DNA from 2 places in the Amorphus suaedae genome. Region 1 is predicted to be linked to the other one. Evidence: riboswitches for the same ligand, from Rfam matches in the RefSeq annotation. Region 1 holds a riboswitch; the other holds the start of a gene.
The links. Region 1 has a riboswitch for S-adenosylmethionine ahead of AB7M35_RS12695 (O-succinylhomoserine sulfhydrylase). Riboswitches for the same ligand answer to the same signal wherever they lie in the genome.
Positions count from the first base shown of each region.

Region 1 (8,897 bases):
GCCGCCCAGCACCTTGCAGATGCGGTCGTAGACCGGCTGGTTGGAGAGGTGGTCCTTGCCGAACATCTCGAAGTCGACGTCGAGGGCCGCCCAGCGGGCGCCGAAATCGGGCTTCCACTGGAGCTTCACGTTGCCGCCGGTGACCGGCAGGGTGACCTCGGTGCCGTCCTCGTCGGCGAAGGTCACGGTGCCGGCGGCGGCGTCCACCGCCTTCATCGGCACGTACAGGACGCGGCCGGTGGTGGGCGAGATCGGCAGGAACGGGCTGTAGGTCGCCTGGCGCTCCTCGCGCAGGGTCGGCAGCATGACGTCCATGATCGCCTGGTAGCGCTCGGCGACCCTGAGCAGGATCTCGTCGAAGCGGCCGGAGGTGTAGTAGTCGGTGGCGCTGGCGAACTCGTAGTCGAAGCCGAAGGCATCGAGGAAGGCGCGCAGGCGCGCGTTGTTGTGGGCGCCGAAGGACTCGTGGGTGCCGAACGGGTCGGGCACCCGGGTCAGCGGCCGGCCGAGATTCTCCTGCAGCAGCGCCTGGTTCGGCACGTTCTCCGGCACCTTGCGCATGCCGTCCATGTCGTCGGAGAAGCACAGGAGCCGCGTCGGGATCCGGTCCTCGGTGATGACGCGGAAGGCGTGGCGCACCATCGTGGTCCGCAGCACCTCGCCGAAGGTGCCGATGTGCGGCAGGCCCGACGGGCCGTAGCCCGTTTCGAACAGGACCTCCCGCTTGCCGGACCGCTCCACCCGCTCGACGATGCGGCGCGCCTCCTCGAAGGTCCACGCTTTGCCGACCTTCGCCGCGGCCACGATCTCTTCGGTCAGATCGGCGGAGGCGGGACGGACGGTCATGATGGCGCTTTCTCAGTCGGGTGTGTCGGAATGGCTCGGATCACCGGCATCGGCCCTGAAGGCGCAGGCTGCCCGGTTCCGGCGGTTGGTCTAGAGCATATCCCGGCCGGACAAAAGCAGTCTCGACGGCGGAAACGGGCCGGAACGCGCAAAACCCCGCCGGCAACCGGCACGGGTGCGCCGATCGACCGGCCCTGGGGGAGCGGGAAACGCCGAACCCGGCGCTCCGGCGCCATTTCTGTGCGACCAGGTGATTCCACTTGCCGGGAAAAGGCTCTAGGGTCCGGTCCCACGAGCCTCCGCGCACCGCAACTCTTTCGCGAGCACACCTGATGAACCAGACGATTTCGCATCACGACGCCCTCATCTACGTGATGGTCACCATGTCGGCGGCCGACAGCACGATGACGGACGCCGAGCTTCACCAGATCGGCGAGGTCGTCCGCACGACACCGGTGTTCCGGGACTACCGCGAAGAGAAACTCGTCTCCTCCGCCGAAACCTGCGCCGACATCCTGCAGGCCGAGGACGGCCTCGAGACGGTGCTGGAACTGGTGCGCACCTGCCTGCCGGAGCGGCTCTACGAGACCGCCTACGCGCTCGGCGTCGAAGTGGCCGCCGCCGACCTGCACGTGGAACCGGAGGAGCTCCGGCTGCTGGCGATGCTGCGCGACCGGCTCAACCTCGACAAGCTGACCACCGCCGCCATCGAGCGCGGCGCCCGGGCCCGCTACCGGACGCTCTAAGGATTATTTCCCTCACGCCGAGTGCGCGTTGCGCACCGGCTCCGGGAGGGCGCCCTGACCGGGCGGCGGACGGTCGTCCGCTGGTTGGTGCGAGACGTTTTCCCCTCACGCCAGGTGCGCGTTGCGCACCGGCTGCGTGAGGGGACCAAACACTAATTCAGCGTCGGCTGGGCGTCGGGCATGTCGAGCGAGAAGGCCGGGATGTGGACCTCGAAGCGCTCGCCGCCGGACGTTTCCATCTCGTAGGCGCCGACCATGATGCCGGACGGCGTCGGCAGCGGGCAGCCCGACGTGTAGGTGAAGGCATCGCCCGGCGCGAGCACCGGCTGCTCGCCAACCACGCCCGGGCCCCGCACCTCCTGCACCTGGCCGCGCGCATCGGTGATCTGCCAGTAGCGGTTCATGAGCTGGACGGTCTCGGACCCGACATTGGTGATCTCGACCGTGTAGGCCCAGAGAAAGCGCTTCTCCTCCGGCTCCGACTCCTCCTCCAGATAATGGGGATTCACGGTGACCCGCAGATTGCGTGTGATGGCTTCGTACATGGTCCGACCCAACTGATTTTCGCTCCGGCTTACCTCGGCCGGAGACGGCAGCGCCGATTCGCCCATTCTCTGCCGAACCGTCACCGGAGACCAGAGAACACCGACAAGCTTGCGCGGCGCTCTACTTCGATGCCGGAGCGCCGTCAATCGCGGCCGGCCCCGCGCCCCGGCCTGGCCGCCGGGATGGACCGGGCGGGGAAAGTCCGTAGTCTCTGCGGGCCGCATCAGACGAACGGATCGCCGTGAACATCCTGATCCTCACCTACGGTTCGCGGGGCGATGTGCAGCCCTTCGTGGCCCTCGGCAGGGGCCTGCGGGACGCCGGCCACCGGGTGACGCTGGCGACCAGTAGCCGTTTCCGCTCGTTCGTGGAGGACCACGGCCTGGCGTTCCAGCCGATGAGCGACGCGCTGCTCGCCCTCGTCGACACCGACGAAGGCAAGGACCTGATGGAGAACGGCGGGCGCCTGCTCGGGCTGGCGACGCGCGCCATCCGGCTGGCGAAGCGCATGCGACCGGCGAACGAACAGCTGCTGCGCGACAGCTACCGGGCGGCCGCGGCGACCGGCCCGGACCTCATCGTGTTCCATCCCAAGATGGCGGGCGCCCCGCACATCGCCGAGAAGCTCGGAATCGGCTGCGTGCTGGCGACGCCGGTCCCGATCCTGCTGCCGACCCGCGACTGGCGGTTTCCGATCTTCCCAAACCTGCCACTGGGCGGCCGGTACAACCACGCGACCCACCGGGCCATCCGGACGCTCATCAACCGGTCGCTCCGCGGCTACGTGCGGGACTTCCGCCAGGAGCTCGGACTGCCGCCGCTCAGGGACTACAGCCTGACGCGGATGGCCGACGGACGGCCCATCCCGATCCTGCACGCCCACAGCGAGGCCGTGGTGCCGAAGCCGCCGGACTGGCCCGACGAGGCCCACGTGACCGGCTACTGGTTCCTGGACGAGGACGGGCCGCCGCCGCCTGAGCTGCCGCGCTTCCTCGAGCAGGGCCCGCCGCCCGTCTACGTGGGCTTCGGCTCCATGTCCGGGCGCGACCCGGCGCGGCTGGCCGCGCTGGTGGTCGAGGCGCTCCGGGAGCGCGGGCTGCGCGGCATCCTGGCGACGGGATGGGGCGGCCTGAAGGGCCACGACCTGCCGGCGTCGATCCTGCAGGTCGATCACGCCCCGCACGGCTGGCTGCTGCCCCGGGTGGCGGCGGTGGTGCACCATGGCGGCGCCGGCACCACGGCGGCGGCGCTGAGGGCCGGCAGGCCCTCCGTCGTCGTGCCGTTCTTCGCCGACCAGCCCTTCTGGGCCGACCGCGTGCACGCGCTGGGCGCGGGCCCGAAGCCGATCCCGGCCAGGCGCCTGCGCGCGCGCACGCTCGCCACCGCCCTCGGGCAGGCGACCGCCGATTCTGCGATGATGGCGCGCGCCGCCGAGATCGGCCGGCGGATCCGGGCCGAGGACGGCGTCGCCAACGCGGTGGCGCTGATCGAGCGTTACGCCTGCGGGCGCCCTCCCCTCGCCAGCCAGGACGGACCATGTTCGACGCCCGACTGAGACCGCTCATCGATCCGCCGCTGGACGCGGCCGGCCGGCGGATCGCCGCCTCGGGCGTCTCGGCAGACGCGATCACCGTCGCGGGCTTCGCGCTCGGCGTTGCGGCGGCCATCGCCATCGCGGGCGGCCTGTTCCTGCTGGGGCTCGGCTTCGTGGCGCTCAACCGGATCGCCGACGGGCTCGACGGCGCGGTGGCCCGGGCCTCGGCGAAGACCGACCGGGGCGGCTTCCTCGATATCGTGCTGGATTTCGCGTTCTACGGGGCGATCCCGTTCGCCTTCGCGGTGGCCGACCCGGCGCACAACGCGCTGGCGGCTGCGGCGCTGCTGCTGTCGTTCTACGTGAACGGCGCGGGCTTCCTGGCGTTCGCCATCTTCGCGGAGCGGCGCGGCCTGGAGACCAGCTCCCAGGGGTCGAAGTCGCTGTTCTATCTGGGCGGGCTGGCGGAAGGCGGCGAGACGATCGCCGCCTTCGTGCTGATGTGCCTGGCGCCGGGCTGGTTCCCGGCGATCGCCTGGATCTTCGCCGGCGTGTGCCTGGTGTCGGCGACGGCGCGGCTGCTGCTGGCCGCGCGGACGCTTTCCGACACCGGCCGTTAGCCGACGCTGACGGCCGACTTCGTGCCCGACCGGTCGAGCGCCTGGGTCATGTCGGCGATCAGGTCCTCGACGTCCTCCAGCCCGATGGAGAGCCGCAGCAGGCCCTGGCCGATCCCCAGCTCGGCCCGCTGTTCCTCGGTGAGGCGCTGGTGGGTGGTGGTGGACGGATGGGTGATCAGGCTCTTGGCGTCGCCGAGGTTGTTGGAGATCTTCACCACCCGCAGCGCGTTGGAGAAGGCGAACGCCGCGTCGCGGCCGCCCTGCATGTCGATGGCGATCAGCGTGCCGCCGCCGGTCATCTGCTTGCGGGCGATCTCGGCCTGGGGATGGTCGTCGCGGCCGGGATAGATCACCTTGCGGACGGCCGGATGGCCGGCGATCGCATCGGCGACGGCGGCCGCGTTGGCGGTCTGCTGGCGCACCCGGAGCGGGTAGGTCTCCAGCGACTTCAGCATCACCCACGCGTTGAACGGCGACATCGCCGGGCCGGTCTGGCGCAGGATGGTGTCGAGCTTCTCCGTGACCCACTCCTCGTCGGAGAGGATGGTGCCGCCGAGGCAGCGGCCCTGGCCGTCGACGTGCTTGGTGGCGGAATAGACGACCACGTCGGCGCCGAGCTTCAGCGGCGACTGGTGCAGCGCGGTGGCGAACACGTTGTCGACCACCAGCCGGGCGCCGACCGAGTGGGCGATGTCGGCGACGCCGGCGATGTCGACCAGCGCCAGCGTCGGGTTGGCCGGGGTCTCGGTGAACATGGCGGTGGTGTTGGGACGCGCCGCCTGCTTCCAGGCGTCGAGATCTCCGCCGTCGACGAGGGTCGCCTCGACGCCGAAGCGGGGCAGGAACTCCTCGACCACGTAGCGACAGCCGCCGAACAGCGCCCGGGAGGCGACGACATGGTCGCCGGCCTTCACGCAGGCCACCATCGCCGCCGTCACCGCGGCCATGCCGCTGGCGGTGGCGCGGGCAGCCTCGGCGCCTTCCAGCAGCGCCATGCGGTCCTGGAACATCGTCACCGTGGGATTGCCATAGCGGGAGTAGACGTATCCGTCCTCCTCGCCGGCGAAGCGGGCTTCGGCGGCTTCCGCGCTCTCGTAGACGAAGCCCTGGGTGAGATAGAGCGCCTCGGAGGTTTCGCCGAACTGGGACCGCTCGATGCCGCCGTGAACGAGGCGGGTCGAGGGTCCGGCATCCGAAGGCAGCGACGACGACGACATGGACACATCCTTTCCAGATCCGCCGGCAGCGCCCCATGTCGGGGCGTCTGGCGGCGCGGCGCGGACGGGGCAGGACCCGGCGTGTCCGCGTCGCGGTCGATCCGGGTGCGTGCCCGCCAGCCAGAGGCAAGGCACAAAAAAACCCGGCCGAAACGAACGACCGGGGCGTACCTCGCCCGGCCTTTTTAGCGATTTCTTTAACGTGGCTGCAAGCCGGCCGGCTCAAATGACCACGGGACAAAAAGCTCTTTACGCCCGGCTTTCCTTGGCGTCAATGCACCGATCGGTTTAGGTCTTGGGAAGATCTGACCCAACGGGGCTTTCAAGCGCGGGACGACCAACACATGCAGGAAACCGCAGGCATCCTTCCGCGCCAGGCGATCGAAGCGCTTGGCCGCTCGGGCGCGATATCCTGCGACGCGCCGTTCGATGCCGACCAGATCCAGCCGGCGAGCCTCGACCTGCGCCTGGGAACGGTGGCCCACCGCATCCGCGCGAGCTTCCTGCCCGGCCCCGACGGCCCGGTGGCCGACAAGCTGGCCGAAGTGACGATGCACACCATCGACCTGACGCAAGGCGCCGTGCTGGAGACCGGCTGCGTCTACGTCGTGCCGCTGCAGGAGCGCCTGGCGCTGCCGGCCGACGTGGCGGCCTCCACCAATCCGAAGAGCTCGACCGGCCGCCTCGACGTGTTCACCCGGGTAACGGCCGACCGCGCCGGCGCCTTCGACCGGGTGCCGGCCGGCTACGCCGGGCCGCTCTACGCCGAGATCTCGCCGCGCACCTTCCCCGTGCTGGTGCGCGCCGGCTCGCGGTTGTCGCAGATCCGCTTCCGGCGCGGCAACGCGACGCTGACCGACACCGAACTGCGCGCCCTGCACGAGCGCGAGCCGCTGGTGGTGCCGGGCAACGCCGGCATCGAGGACGGGCTGCAGCTCTCCATCGACCTGAAGAGCGCCGACGACAGCGGCCTCGTCGGCTACCGCGGCAAGCGCCACACCGCCGTCATCGACGTCGACCGCAAGGACGGCTACGACGTCGCCGACTTCTGGGACCCGGTGACGGTGCGCCCTGGCCGGGGCCTGATCCTCGACCCGGACGAGTTCTACATCCTGGTGTCGCGCGAGGCGGTGCAGGTGCCGCCCCAGTGCGCGGCCGAAATGGTGCCGTTCGATCCGCTGGTGGGCGAGTTCCGGGTGCACTACGCCGGCTTCTTCGATCCGGGCTTCGGCCACGGCACGTCGGGGGCCGGCGCGCGCGCCGTGCTGGAGGTGCGCAGCCACGAGGTGCCGTTCATCCTCGACCACGGCCAGGTGGTCGGCCGGCTGGTCTACGAGCGGATGGGGGAGCTGCCCGACACGCTCTACGGCGCGGGCGTCGGCTCCAACTACCAGGCGCAGCGGCTGAAGCTGTCGAAGCACTTCCGGGCCGGATAGGTCGCTTCCCGGGCGGCGGCCTCAGGCGGTCGACGGCGCCTGCGCCGGCCGGACCGCGGCGATTTCCCCGCGCAGGCCGGAGATCTCGCGCCTGAGCGCCCGCATCTCCTCGGCGATCTGGGCCTGCTCGTCGTGCAGCACCTGACGCTCGGCGTCGAGCGCCGCCTCGTGCTCCTGCTGCATGGCGGAGACGATGATGCCGATGAACAGGTTCAGGACGGTGAAGGCCGTCGCCATGATGAACGGCACGAAGAACGCCCAGGCCATCGGGTACTGTTCCATCACCGGCCGGACGATGCCCATCGACCAGGATTCCAGCGTCATGATCTGGAACAGCGAGTAGGCCGACGCGCCGAGCGTTCCGAACCACTCGGGGAAGGAGGCCCCGTAGAGGTTCGTCGCCATGACCGCGAAGACGTAGAAGATGATGGTCATCAGGAGCACGATCGAGCCCATGCCCGGCAGGGCGGCGATCAGCCCTCCGACCACCCGGCGCAGCGACGGCACCACGCTGATCAGGCGCAGCACGCGCAGGATCCGCAGCGAGCGCAGGACCGACAGGCCGTGCTGGCTGGGCACCACCGCGATGGCCACCACGACGAAGTCGAACAGGCTCCACGGATCCCGGAAGAACCGCAGCCGGTGGACGTAGAGCCGCGCGGCGATCTCGACGACGAAGATCGCGATGACGGCGGCATCGAGGAAGGCGAGCAGCGGCCCGGCGGCGGACGTCGCGTCCTCCCAGGTCATCAGCCCCAGCACGACGGCGTTGAAGACGATGAGCGACGCGATGAACCACTCCCAGGTGGAGCTCTCGAGGAATGACTTCAGGCGCTGGCGCATCGGGGGGGCTCGTCGGGCGGGAAACGTTCGGGGCGAGGCCGTGCCCTCCTCCCCAAGCGATGATGCCCCGGGGCGGCGGCGGCGGCGGCCCCTCATCTAATGCGCTTGACAGGATCCTTCCAGAGCGCTCTTTTCAGGGCGCTTCGCGGGCGTAGTTCAGTGGTAGAACGTCAGCTTCCCAAGCTGAATGTCGTCGGTTCGATCCCGATCGCCCGCTCCACCTTTCCCCGCCGTTGGCCCCGACCTCCCGCGACGTCAGCAACCCGGTGCGCACACACGCCCGGTGGGCGTCAGGCGTCGTGGACCGTCCGGCGCTGCGTCTCCTCGAAGGCGGCCTGCAGGCGGCCCAGGACGGCGGAGGGGCCGGACGCGCCCTTGAGGTGCCGGGCGCGCAGCTCGTCCATCAGCTCCTCCCACATCGCCGGCCCGCCCTCCTCCAAAAGCTCCGCGCGGATCGACAGCGCCTCGGACGCCGGCGCGTGCCGCCGGCCCCACGCACCCATCTGGGCGAGCAGCGGGACGAGCTGGATCGCCGGCTCGGTGAGGCTGTAGATGGCGCTCTGGCGGTGCTTCGGATCGTCGGCCCGGATCAGCATGCCGGCGGCCAGCAGCCGCTTCAGCCGGGCGGCCAGCACGTTGGAGGCGATGCCCTCCTCCGAGCGGGTGAGGAGCTCGCGGTAGCGGCGGCGGTCGCCGAAGACGATGTCGCGGATGACGATCAGGCTCCAGCGGTCGCCGAGCAGTTCCAGGGTCAGGTTGATCGGGCAGCCCGATCGATGCGCGTCCGGCACGGCCATCCCTCCATCTGCTTGCAAAGTAGGATCGGTCGCGCTAGCCTGCAACTGCTTGCAAGATGCAATCGGTCAGAGGCCCCCATGTCGTTGACGCTCTATGCCCATCCCTTCTCCTCCTACTGCCAGAAGGTGCTGGTGGCGCTGTGGGAGAACGACATTCCGTTCACCTACCGCCACCTGGAGGATGAAGGCGCGTCGGAGGAGCGCGCGGCGCTGTGGCCGTTCGGCCGCTTCCCCGTGCTGGTGGACGACGGCCGCACGATCGCGGAATCGAGCATCATCATCGAGCACCTCGACATCCACCACGCCGGGCCG
Region 1 is NZ_JBRJIT010000001.1:2,845,612-2,854,508, forward strand. Features, by position in the region: gene AB7M35_RS12670 (lysine--tRNA ligase) at 1-846, opposite strand, end outside; gene AB7M35_RS12675 (tellurite resistance TerB family protein) at 1,179-1,592, shown strand; gene apaG (Co2+/Mg2+ efflux protein ApaG) at 1,745-2,137, opposite strand; gene AB7M35_RS12685 (glycosyltransferase) at 2,380-3,693, shown strand; gene AB7M35_RS12690 (CDP-alcohol phosphatidyltransferase family protein) at 3,675-4,292, shown strand; gene AB7M35_RS12695 (O-succinylhomoserine sulfhydrylase) at 4,289-5,509, opposite strand; SAM riboswitch at 5,674-5,753, opposite strand; gene AB7M35_RS12700 (2'-deoxycytidine 5'-triphosphate deaminase) at 5,854-6,945, shown strand; gene AB7M35_RS12705 (ion transporter) at 6,967-7,788, opposite strand; tRNA gene AB7M35_RS12710 (tRNA-Gly) at 7,934-8,008, shown strand; gene AB7M35_RS12715 (winged helix-turn-helix transcriptional regulator) at 8,079-8,585, opposite strand; gene AB7M35_RS12720 (glutathione S-transferase family protein) at 8,664-8,897, shown strand, end outside.

Region 2 (8,897 bases), on a different contig from region 1:
CCGGGCGAGGTCACCCGCTGGGTGTTGGCGAACATCGTGCCGAGCGCCCCGTCGACCACCATCGCCACCGCGAAGGTGAGCAGCACGGTCATCTCGGAGTACTTGGCGCTGCGCGCCTCCTTCTCGAAGACGAGCTTGTAGAGAATGATGCCGATCACGAAGAGCGCGGCGGCCGAGATCGGCAGCGACAGGATCGGATCGATGCCGAACAGCGTGAAGCACCAGTAGGAGATGAACGCGCCAGCGATGATCAGCGACGGGTGGGCGAGATTGACGATCCGCATGACGCCGAACACCAGCGACAGCCCGCACGCCATCAGCGCGTAGACGCCGCCGAGGCAGAGGCCGAGGATCAGGATCTGGAGAGTGTGTCCCATGTGCTGCTCCTCAGGCCGCCGCCGTGGTGTGGCCGCCGAGATAGAGTTCCTGGATCCGCGGATCGGTGAGGATCTCCCTGGCCGGCCCCTCGAACAGGGTGCGGCCGAGGTCGAGCACCACGCCCCAGTCGGAATTCTTCAGCCCCATCATGGCGTTCTGCTCGACGAGGAGGATCGTGGCGCCCTCGTCGCGCAGCATCTTCATGATGTCGAACATCTCCTGGACGATCTTCGGCGCCAGCCCGAGCGACGGCTCGTCCAGCATCACGATCTTCGGCCGCAGCAGCATCGCGCGGGCCATCGACAGGGTCTGCTGCTGGCCGCCGGACATGGTGCCGGCGTGCTGGTCGGCGCGTTCCTTCAGGATCGGGAAGCGCTCGAGCACCTCGTCGATGCGCCGCTGCAGTTCGGCGCGGTCGTTGAGGATGAAGCCGCCCATGCGCAGGTTCTCGCGCACGCTCATCTTGGGGAACAGTGCGCGCTCCTGGGGCACGAAGGCGATGCCCCGGCGCAGCACCTGGTCGGGCCGCAGGCCGGTGATGGACTCGCCCTCGAAGGTGATCTCGCCCTGGCGCGGCTTCAGGATGCCGACGATCGCCTTCAGGAGCGTCGACTTGCCGGCGCCGTTGGGGCCGATGATGCAGTGGATCTTGCCCGGCTCGACCGTCAGGTCGCTGCCGTTGAGGATGGCGGGGCCGGAGCCGTAGCCGGCAACGACACCGCTGACGCGCAGGAGCTCAGCCATGGGCCGTCTCCACCGTCGCGTCGTCGATCGACGTCGAGGCGCCGAGATAGGCCTCCAGCACCTCCGGGTTCGACTTGATCGCTTCCGGCGGGCCGTCGGCTATTACGCGCCCCTGGGCCATCACCACGATGTGCTCGCACAGGCTCATCACCAGTTCCATGTTGTGTTCGACGATGAGGATCGTCAGCCCGCGGGAATGCAGGGCCCGGATGTGGTCGACGATGTCTTCCAGCAGGCGCGGATTGACGCCGCCGGCCGGCTCGTCGAGGAGGATGATCTTGGGGTCGGACATCAGCAGCGCCGCGAAGTCCATCAGCTTGCGCTGGCCGTAGGAGAGGTTCCGCGCCTGTTCGTAGGCGATGCGGGTGATGCCCAGGAATTCGAGGATCTCTTCGGCCTTGGCGCGCTCGGCGGCGCTGATCGACGGACCGGCGAGACGGCGCAGGCCGTGGCTCGGAACCTGGACGCAGAGATTTTCGAGAACCGTCAGGTCTTCCAGGCTGCGGGTGATCTGGAACGTGCGCGACAGGCCGAGACGGGTGACCTGGTGCGGCTTCAGATGGTCGATGCGTTTGCCTTCCAGCCAGACCTCGCCGGACGTCGGCTGCATGGTCCGGCTGATGCAGTTGAAGGCGGTGGTCTTGCCGGCGCCGTTGGGCCCGATCAGCGCGGAAATCGACCCTTCCGCGATCTCGAAGCTGCATTGGTCGACGGCCCGGATGCCACCGAAATGCTTGCAGAGCCCTTCCACGCGCAACATGAACCTGATCTCTCCCGCTCGATATGCGTGCCTGCGGCCGGGATACGGCCGGGCAGGACGGTGACGGCTCCGTCCGAGCCTGGATGGTGAGGCGGATGCGTCGGCCGGCGTGCGGCTTCGCCACGGGCCTCGCACCCGCATGCGGCGTCTCCGGCGTGGCCGACCCGCCCTGCCACCTTCGCGGAAGGCGGGGCGGGTCGGTGCTGTCAGCCGGCGGTGGCTACCAATTCGGCTTCGGGTAGATGAGGTCGGAGACGCCCTCGAACTCGCCCGTCGGGTAGACGAACTTCAGCGCGCCGTCCTGCCACTGTGCGACCAGCAGCTTGCGGTCGACCGGCAGTCCGTTCTCGTGCCAGGAGAACGGGCCGAGCACCGTGCGCACCGGGTCTTCCTTGGTGCGGGCGTAGAGCCATTCGCCGAGCTTGGCGTTGTCGGTGCTCTCCGCGCCGCGCATAGCCTGCTCCATGCCTTCGCAGACGGCGAACGGGATGGCGGAGTCCTCGTCCGGCTTGTTGCCGTACTTCGCCTCGAACGCGGCCTGGAAGTCCTGGTTGGAGAGCTCCTCGCCGGCCAGCAGGCCGATGAACGGCACGTCCTCGTGCCAGGAGGTGTGCACCATCACGCCGTTGGTGGAGTCGCCGACGCCTTCCTTGAACTCGGCCTGGGTGCCCTGGCTCAGATAGAGCATCTTCGGCTCGGCCCGGACGGTCTTCAGGGCGCGGGTGAGCTGCACGGCCTCTTCCGCCGAGGCGGTCAGGCCGACCACGAGATCCGCATTGGCGTTCTTGATGGAGTTGGCGAGGTTGAGCCAGTCGGAGAAGCCTTCCTCCGGCCACTTCTCGGTGTAGACCACGTCGATGTCGGCATCAGCCAGGTAACCCGGCGCGAGGTCGGCGATGACGCCGCCGCCCGGATCGGTGACCTTCTGGCCGAGCAGGCCGGCCGCGATCGCGTTGGCGAAGAAGTCGTCGGCGTGAACGATTGCAACCGTCTTCGGCCGCTCGCCCTCGGGGATCCGGTCCTCGATGACGCCCTTCATGGCCTCACCGAAATATTCGGCGGCGTTCTGCTGGAAGTAGAACAGGTTCTTGTGGCCCTGGGTGTAGATCCGGAGCGCGCCGCCGGCCGGCACCGGATGAACCATGCCGTTCTTGGCGAGAACCGCCGAGATCGGGAAGGTCAGCTTGGAGGAGAAGGTGCCGAAGACCAGGTCGACGTCGTCGACGTTGATGAAGCGCTCGTATTGGGAGAGCGCGGTGCCGATGTCGGAGCGGTTGTCGGAGATGATCAGCTCGAGCGGCCGGCCGAGAACGCCGCCCTTCTCGTTGATCATGTCGACGCAGAGCATGTAGCCCTTCTCGTGCTTTTCGCCGCTGACCGAGAAGTTTCCGGTCAACGGAAGCGACGCGCCGATCTTGATCGGGTCGGCCGCCTGGGCGGCAACCGAGAATCCGAGCGCCGCCATGGCGCACAGCGTGATCGTTCTAATCACTGGACGTTCCTCCCCTGGGTGTTGGTGGCTTTTGGCTGCCACGCAATCGATTGCATAAATGCTGCGACGTTCGCACCCTGCCGTCAAGACCTAACTGGCTGGACGCTTGATTTACCGCGTTGGCGACGGGGGATCGCAGGTCAACGGCACTAGAGACCGCAGTGAGGATTGCTGGAAACCCTAAAAGTTGTGGGCACTTGACGCGGAACAGGGGCTCGATTACCGGAAATGGGAGATGAGGTGCAAACGTTTGCATACGTAAATCAGGGGCCGCGCCGCATCGACCGGCGCGGGAAAGGGACGATGCAACGCGATCCCGTCGTGCAATCCGCCATCGATCACTGGGCGCCGCGCTTCGTGGCCAACGGCGTGCCGCTCTCCGATTTCGAGGAGGTGGCGGCCGCGGTCGAGCGCTGGGACGACTGGTGCCGGCTGTGGAGCGCGCGCGGCGATCGCCATGCCGCGCTGGGTGCCGCCGCCCTTGCCGACGGCCGCCGCCTTTCCGCCGGCGAGCACCTCTCCACGTCCGCCGCCTGCTATCACTTCGGCAAGTTCCTGTTCGTCCATCGCCCGGACGAGATGCGCGCCGCGCACGCGAAAGCGGTCGCCTGCCGCACCGAGGCGCTGCCGCTGCTGCGCCCGCCCGGCGAGCGCCTGGAGATTCCGTTCGACGGCGGCGTGCTCGCCGGCAACCTGCGCCGGCCGCCGGGGGTGGATCGTCCGCCGCTGGTGCTGATGGCGATGGGGCTCGATTCCGCCAAGGAGGAGATGGATAGCAACGAGGCGGTGTTTCTCGATCGCGGCATGGCGACCTTCGCCTTCGACGGGCCGGGGCAGGGGGAGGCCGAGTACGACCTGCCGATCTGCCCGGACTACGAGCGGCCGGTCGGCGCGATCCTCGACGTCCTCTGCGCACGATCCGACATCGATGCCGGCCGGATCGGCATCTGGGGCGTCAGCTTCGGCGGCTACTACGCGCCGCGCGCCGCCGCCTTCGACGACCGTCTCCGCGCCTGCGTCTCGCTGTCGGGGCCGTTCGACTGGGCGGACATCTTCGACAGCATCCCGGGGCTGACCCGCCGGGCCTTCGTCGCCCGCGCCCATGCGGCGAACGACGAGGAAGCCCGCGCGGTCGCCGCGCGGGTGAGCCTCGCCGAGGCGGCGCCGCGGCTCACCTGTCCGCTTTACATCGTCGTCGGCGGCCAGGACAGGATCGTGCCGCCGGAGCACGGCGAACGGCTCGCCCGGCTGGCCGTTGGGCCGGTCACGCTCAACCGCATCGAGGACGGCAACCACGTCGCCAACAACCGCGCCTTTGCCTACCGCACCCAGGCCGCGGACTGGATGGCGCACCATTTGGGGCTCGCATATGTCTGAGAACTCCGGACGTCTCGTCGAAGTAACCGGCCACTGGCTGCCGCGCATGGAGGTGGCGGGCATTCCCTCCGCCACCGCGCGCGGCGTCATCGAGCGCACGGGCACCTGGGAGCGCTGGTGCGCCACCTGGGTCGCCGAGGGAGATCGCCACCGCGACCTGGGGGCGGCGGCGGAAGCGGCCGGGCACCCCGTGACCGCCGGCGAGGCCTATGCCCGCGCGTCGCTGTTCTACCACTTCGCCAACTTCATGTTCTTCGACGACCTCGACCAGAAGGCGCGCGCCAACGCCGCCAAGGTCGAGGTGTTCCGCCGCGCCGCGCCGCTGCTGGCGCCGCCGTCGGCCAGGGCGGAGATCCCGTTCGAGGGCGGCCACCTGTACGGCTATCTGCGGCGGCCGGGGCTGGGGGAGGTCGGGGCCGTGCTGCTGATCCCGGGCTCGGATTCCACCAAGGAGGAGTTTCCGGCGCTGGAGGAGGCGTTCCTGAAGCGCGGCCTCGCCACCTTCTCGCTCGACGGGCCGGGGCAGGGGGAGGGCCGCTCGGCCGGCCCGCTGCGCGCCGACATCGCGAGTGCGGTCGAGGCGGCGCTTGCCTATCTCGACGGCGTCGGCATCGACCGCGAGAAGGTGGTGCTGGTCGGCATGGCCTTCGGCGGCCATCTGGCGCTCAGGGCCGCCGCCGCGCTCCCGGGTCTGGCGGGCGTCGTCTCCATCAACGGCTTCCACGATCTGGGTGCGATGATCGGGTCGTTCCCCTCGGTCTATCGCGACAACATGGGCTTCGCGCTGGAGGGCGGCAGCGAGGCCGAGACGATCGAACGGGCGCGGGCCTTCACGCTCGACGGCGCCACGCCGCCCGACTGCCCGATGCTGCTGTTCCATGGCGGGCTCGACCGGATCTTCCCGCCGGCGGAAGCGGAGAAGACCAGGGCCTGGGCCGGGGACCGTGCCGAGGTGCGGATCCTCGCGGACGGCAACCACGTGTGCAACAACGTGCCGTGGGCGTATCGGCCGGCCACCGCCGACTGGGCGCGGGCCGCGATCCTGGCGCGATGAGACGGGGCCGGATCGATCAGGGCTCGCGCGACGTGACGGGAGGCGCGCGGCGGCCATTGCCAACGGCGCCGCGCCTTCGTATCTAAGACACAGACATCAAGAGTTGGGGGACGCCCAACGCCAACCTGCCGATCCGGGCAAGGTGGCACCCTGCGAGGGGGATGTGGCCGAGCTGGCAATCAAGCGGATCAGGCCACGAGCGTCGTCCCGCCATGGAGCTGCGACGCACGGTGCCCATCAAGATTCCCGATACCCTTCCCGCACGCAGCACGCTCGAAGCCGAGGGCGTGATGGTCATGAGTGAGGCCGACGCGGTCCGCCAGGACATCCGGCCGATGCGGATCGGACTGCTCAACCTGATGCCCAACAAGGTCTCCACCGAGACCCAGCTCGCCCGGCTCCTCGGCGCGACGCCGCTGCAGATCGAGCTGACCCTGGTGCGCATCACCGACCACATCGCGCAGAACACGCCGGTCGATCACATGGAGGCGTTCTACCGGCCGTGGGCCGACGTCGCCGACGAGCGCTTCGACGGGTTCGTGATCACCGGCGCGCCGGTGGAGCGGCTGGCCTACGAGGAGGTGCGCTACTGGCGCGAGCTGCAGCAGATCTTCGACTGGACGCAGACCAACGTCCACCGGACGCTCAACATCTGCTGGGCGGCGCAGGCGGCGCTGCACCATTTCTACGGCGTGCCGAAGCACGAACTGCCGGCAAAGGCGTTCGGGGTGTTCAGCCAGCGCAACCTGGTGCCGTCGTCGCCGTTCCTGCGCGGCTTCTCCGACGATTTCGCCATCCCCGTGTCGCGCTGGACGGAGGTGCGCAAGAGCGACCTGCCCGAGGGCAAGGGGCTGCGCGTGCTGGCGGAGAGCGAGGAGAGCGGCCTCTGCCTGCTGGAGGATCCCGAGCGGCGGGCCCTGCACATGTTCAACCACGTGGAATACGACACCAACACGCTGGCCGACGAGTACGCGCGCGACGGGCGGGGGACGCTGCCGGTCGCCTATTTCCCGGACGACGACCCGACCCGGCGACCGGAGAACCGCTGGCGCAGCCATGCGCACCTTCTGTTCGGCAACTGGATCAACGTGATCTACCAGACCACCCCGTTCGACATCGCCGCGATCGGCTCGGCCGCGGATTTCGGCCAGACGGGCTGAGCGGAGGCGCCGCCGCTCCAAATGAAAAGGCCGCGCTTCCGGAGAAGCGCGGCCTATCTCAAACCGTTGTCCGCTCGGTCGCCGCCGTCAGGCGACGGCGCGGGCCAGGGCGCAGCGCGACCAGAGGCTTTCCAGCGCGTTGACCAGATGGTCGATGTCGGCATCGGTGTGCAGCGGCGACGGCGTGATGCGCAGGCGCTCGGTGCCCTTGGCGACCGTCGGATAGTTGATCGGCTGCACGTAGACGCCGTAGCTGTCGAGCAGGATGTCGCTGATCCACTTGCACTTGACCGGATCGCCGACCATCACCGGCACGATGTGGCTCTCGTTCGGCATGTAGGGGATGCCGATGGCGTCGAGCCGCTGACGCACCTTGCGGACGTTGGACTGGTGCCGGTCGCGCTCGACCTGGCTCGTCTTCAGGTGACGGATCGACGCCGCGGCGCCCGCCGCCACGTGGGGCGGCAGCGCGGTGGTGAAGATGAAGCCCGAGGCGAACGAGCGGATGAAGTCGCAGAGCGCGGTGGAGCCGGCGATGTAGCCGCCGACGACGCCGAACGCCTTGCCGAGGGTGCCCTCGATCAGCGTCAGCCGGTCCATCAGGCCTTCGCGCTCGGCGATGCCGCCGCCGCGCGGGCCGTAGAGGCCGACCGCGTGAACCTCGTCCAGATAGGTCATGGCGCCGTGGGCGTCGGCCACGTCGCAGATTTCCTTGATCGGCGCGATGTCGCCGTCCATCGAGTAGACGGACTCGAAGGCGACCAGCTTCGGCCGGCCCGGCTCGATCAGCGACAGCCGGCGGTCGAGATCCTCGGGGCTGTTGTGCTTGAAGATCTGGCGGTCGGCGCGGCTGTGGCGGATGCCCTCGATCATCGAGGCATGGTTCTGCTCGTCGGAGAGCACCACGCAGCCGGGAAGCTTGGAGGCAAGCGTCGTGAGGCTCGCCCAGTTCGACACGTAGCCGGAGGTGAACAGCAGCGCCGCTTCCTTGCCGTGCAGATCGGCAAGCTCGCGCTCCAGCAGCACGTGGTAGTGGTTCGTGCCGGAAATGTTGCGGGTGCCGCCGGCGCCGGCGCCGCAGCGATCGATCGCCTCGTGCATGGCGTCGAGAACGGTCGGGTTCTGCCCCATGCCCAGATAGTCGTTGGAGCACCAGACGGTGACGTCCGAGGTGCCCTCGCCATCGTGGCGGGTGGCGCGGGGGAAGCTGCCGTTCTGCCGCTCCAGGTCGGCGAACACGCGGTAGTTGCCTTCACCCATCAGGGCGCCGAGCTGGTCCCGGAAGAAACCTTCGTAATCCATCATTACCTCGATCGGTCGAGCCGGCGCATATCGGCTGCCGGACCCGCTTCGTCCAGAGTGGAGCGCTAGCCCCTCTGTCTTATTGGGAGGCGACGGCCTCCTTCAATTGCGGGCAAACCCCATCCGTAAAGTCCCGGACGCCGCGGGCGTCGGAACGTTCGGCGGACGCGATGGCTGCGCAACCGGCGCGGGCACGCCCGCAGGCATGCTCATGCACCTTTTATTTAGAAGGAATCCAGCGGCGATTTGCAAACCGGAATGTCGCTGCGTCGGTTGGCCACAGCCAACCGACGGCGCCGGGTGCGGCCGATTATTCGCCGGTGAAGCTCGGCCGGCGCTTCTCGAAGAACGCCGCCATTCCCTCATGCTGGTCCTTGCTGGCGAACAGCACCTGCAGCGACTTGCGCTCCAGCGCCAGCCCCGCCTCCAGCGACGCATTCTCCGAATGCAGGATGGCTTCCTTGGTGGCGGCGATCGCCAGCGGCGGCAGGCCGGAGATCAGCCGGGCCATGCCCAGCGCCGTCTCGAACACCTCCGCATCGGCGACCACCTGGCTCACCAGGCCGATCTGGAAGGCCTCCTGGGCGGAGATCGGCTTGCCGAGCAGGCAGATGCGCATCGCGTGATACT
Region 2 is NZ_JBRJIT010000002.1:591,919-600,815, forward strand. Features, by position in the region: gene AB7M35_RS16450 (branched-chain amino acid ABC transporter permease) at 1-377, opposite strand, end outside; gene AB7M35_RS16455 (ABC transporter ATP-binding protein) at 388-1,122, opposite strand; gene AB7M35_RS16460 (ABC transporter ATP-binding protein) at 1,115-1,882, opposite strand; gene AB7M35_RS16465 (amino acid ABC transporter substrate-binding protein) at 2,103-3,374, opposite strand; gene AB7M35_RS16470 (alpha/beta hydrolase family protein) at 3,678-4,751, shown strand; gene AB7M35_RS16475 (alpha/beta hydrolase family protein) at 4,744-5,805, shown strand; SAM-I-IV-variant riboswitch at 5,894-5,998, shown strand; gene AB7M35_RS16480 (homoserine O-succinyltransferase) at 6,036-6,965, shown strand; gene hemA (5-aminolevulinate synthase) at 7,053-8,267, opposite strand; gene AB7M35_RS16490 (enoyl-CoA hydratase-related protein) at 8,578-8,897, opposite strand, start outside.
Region 2: it holds a riboswitch for S-adenosylmethionine, as region 1 does, so the genes downstream of both, AB7M35_RS16480 (homoserine O-succinyltransferase) here and AB7M35_RS12695 (O-succinylhomoserine sulfhydrylase) in region 1, are expected to answer to the same signal.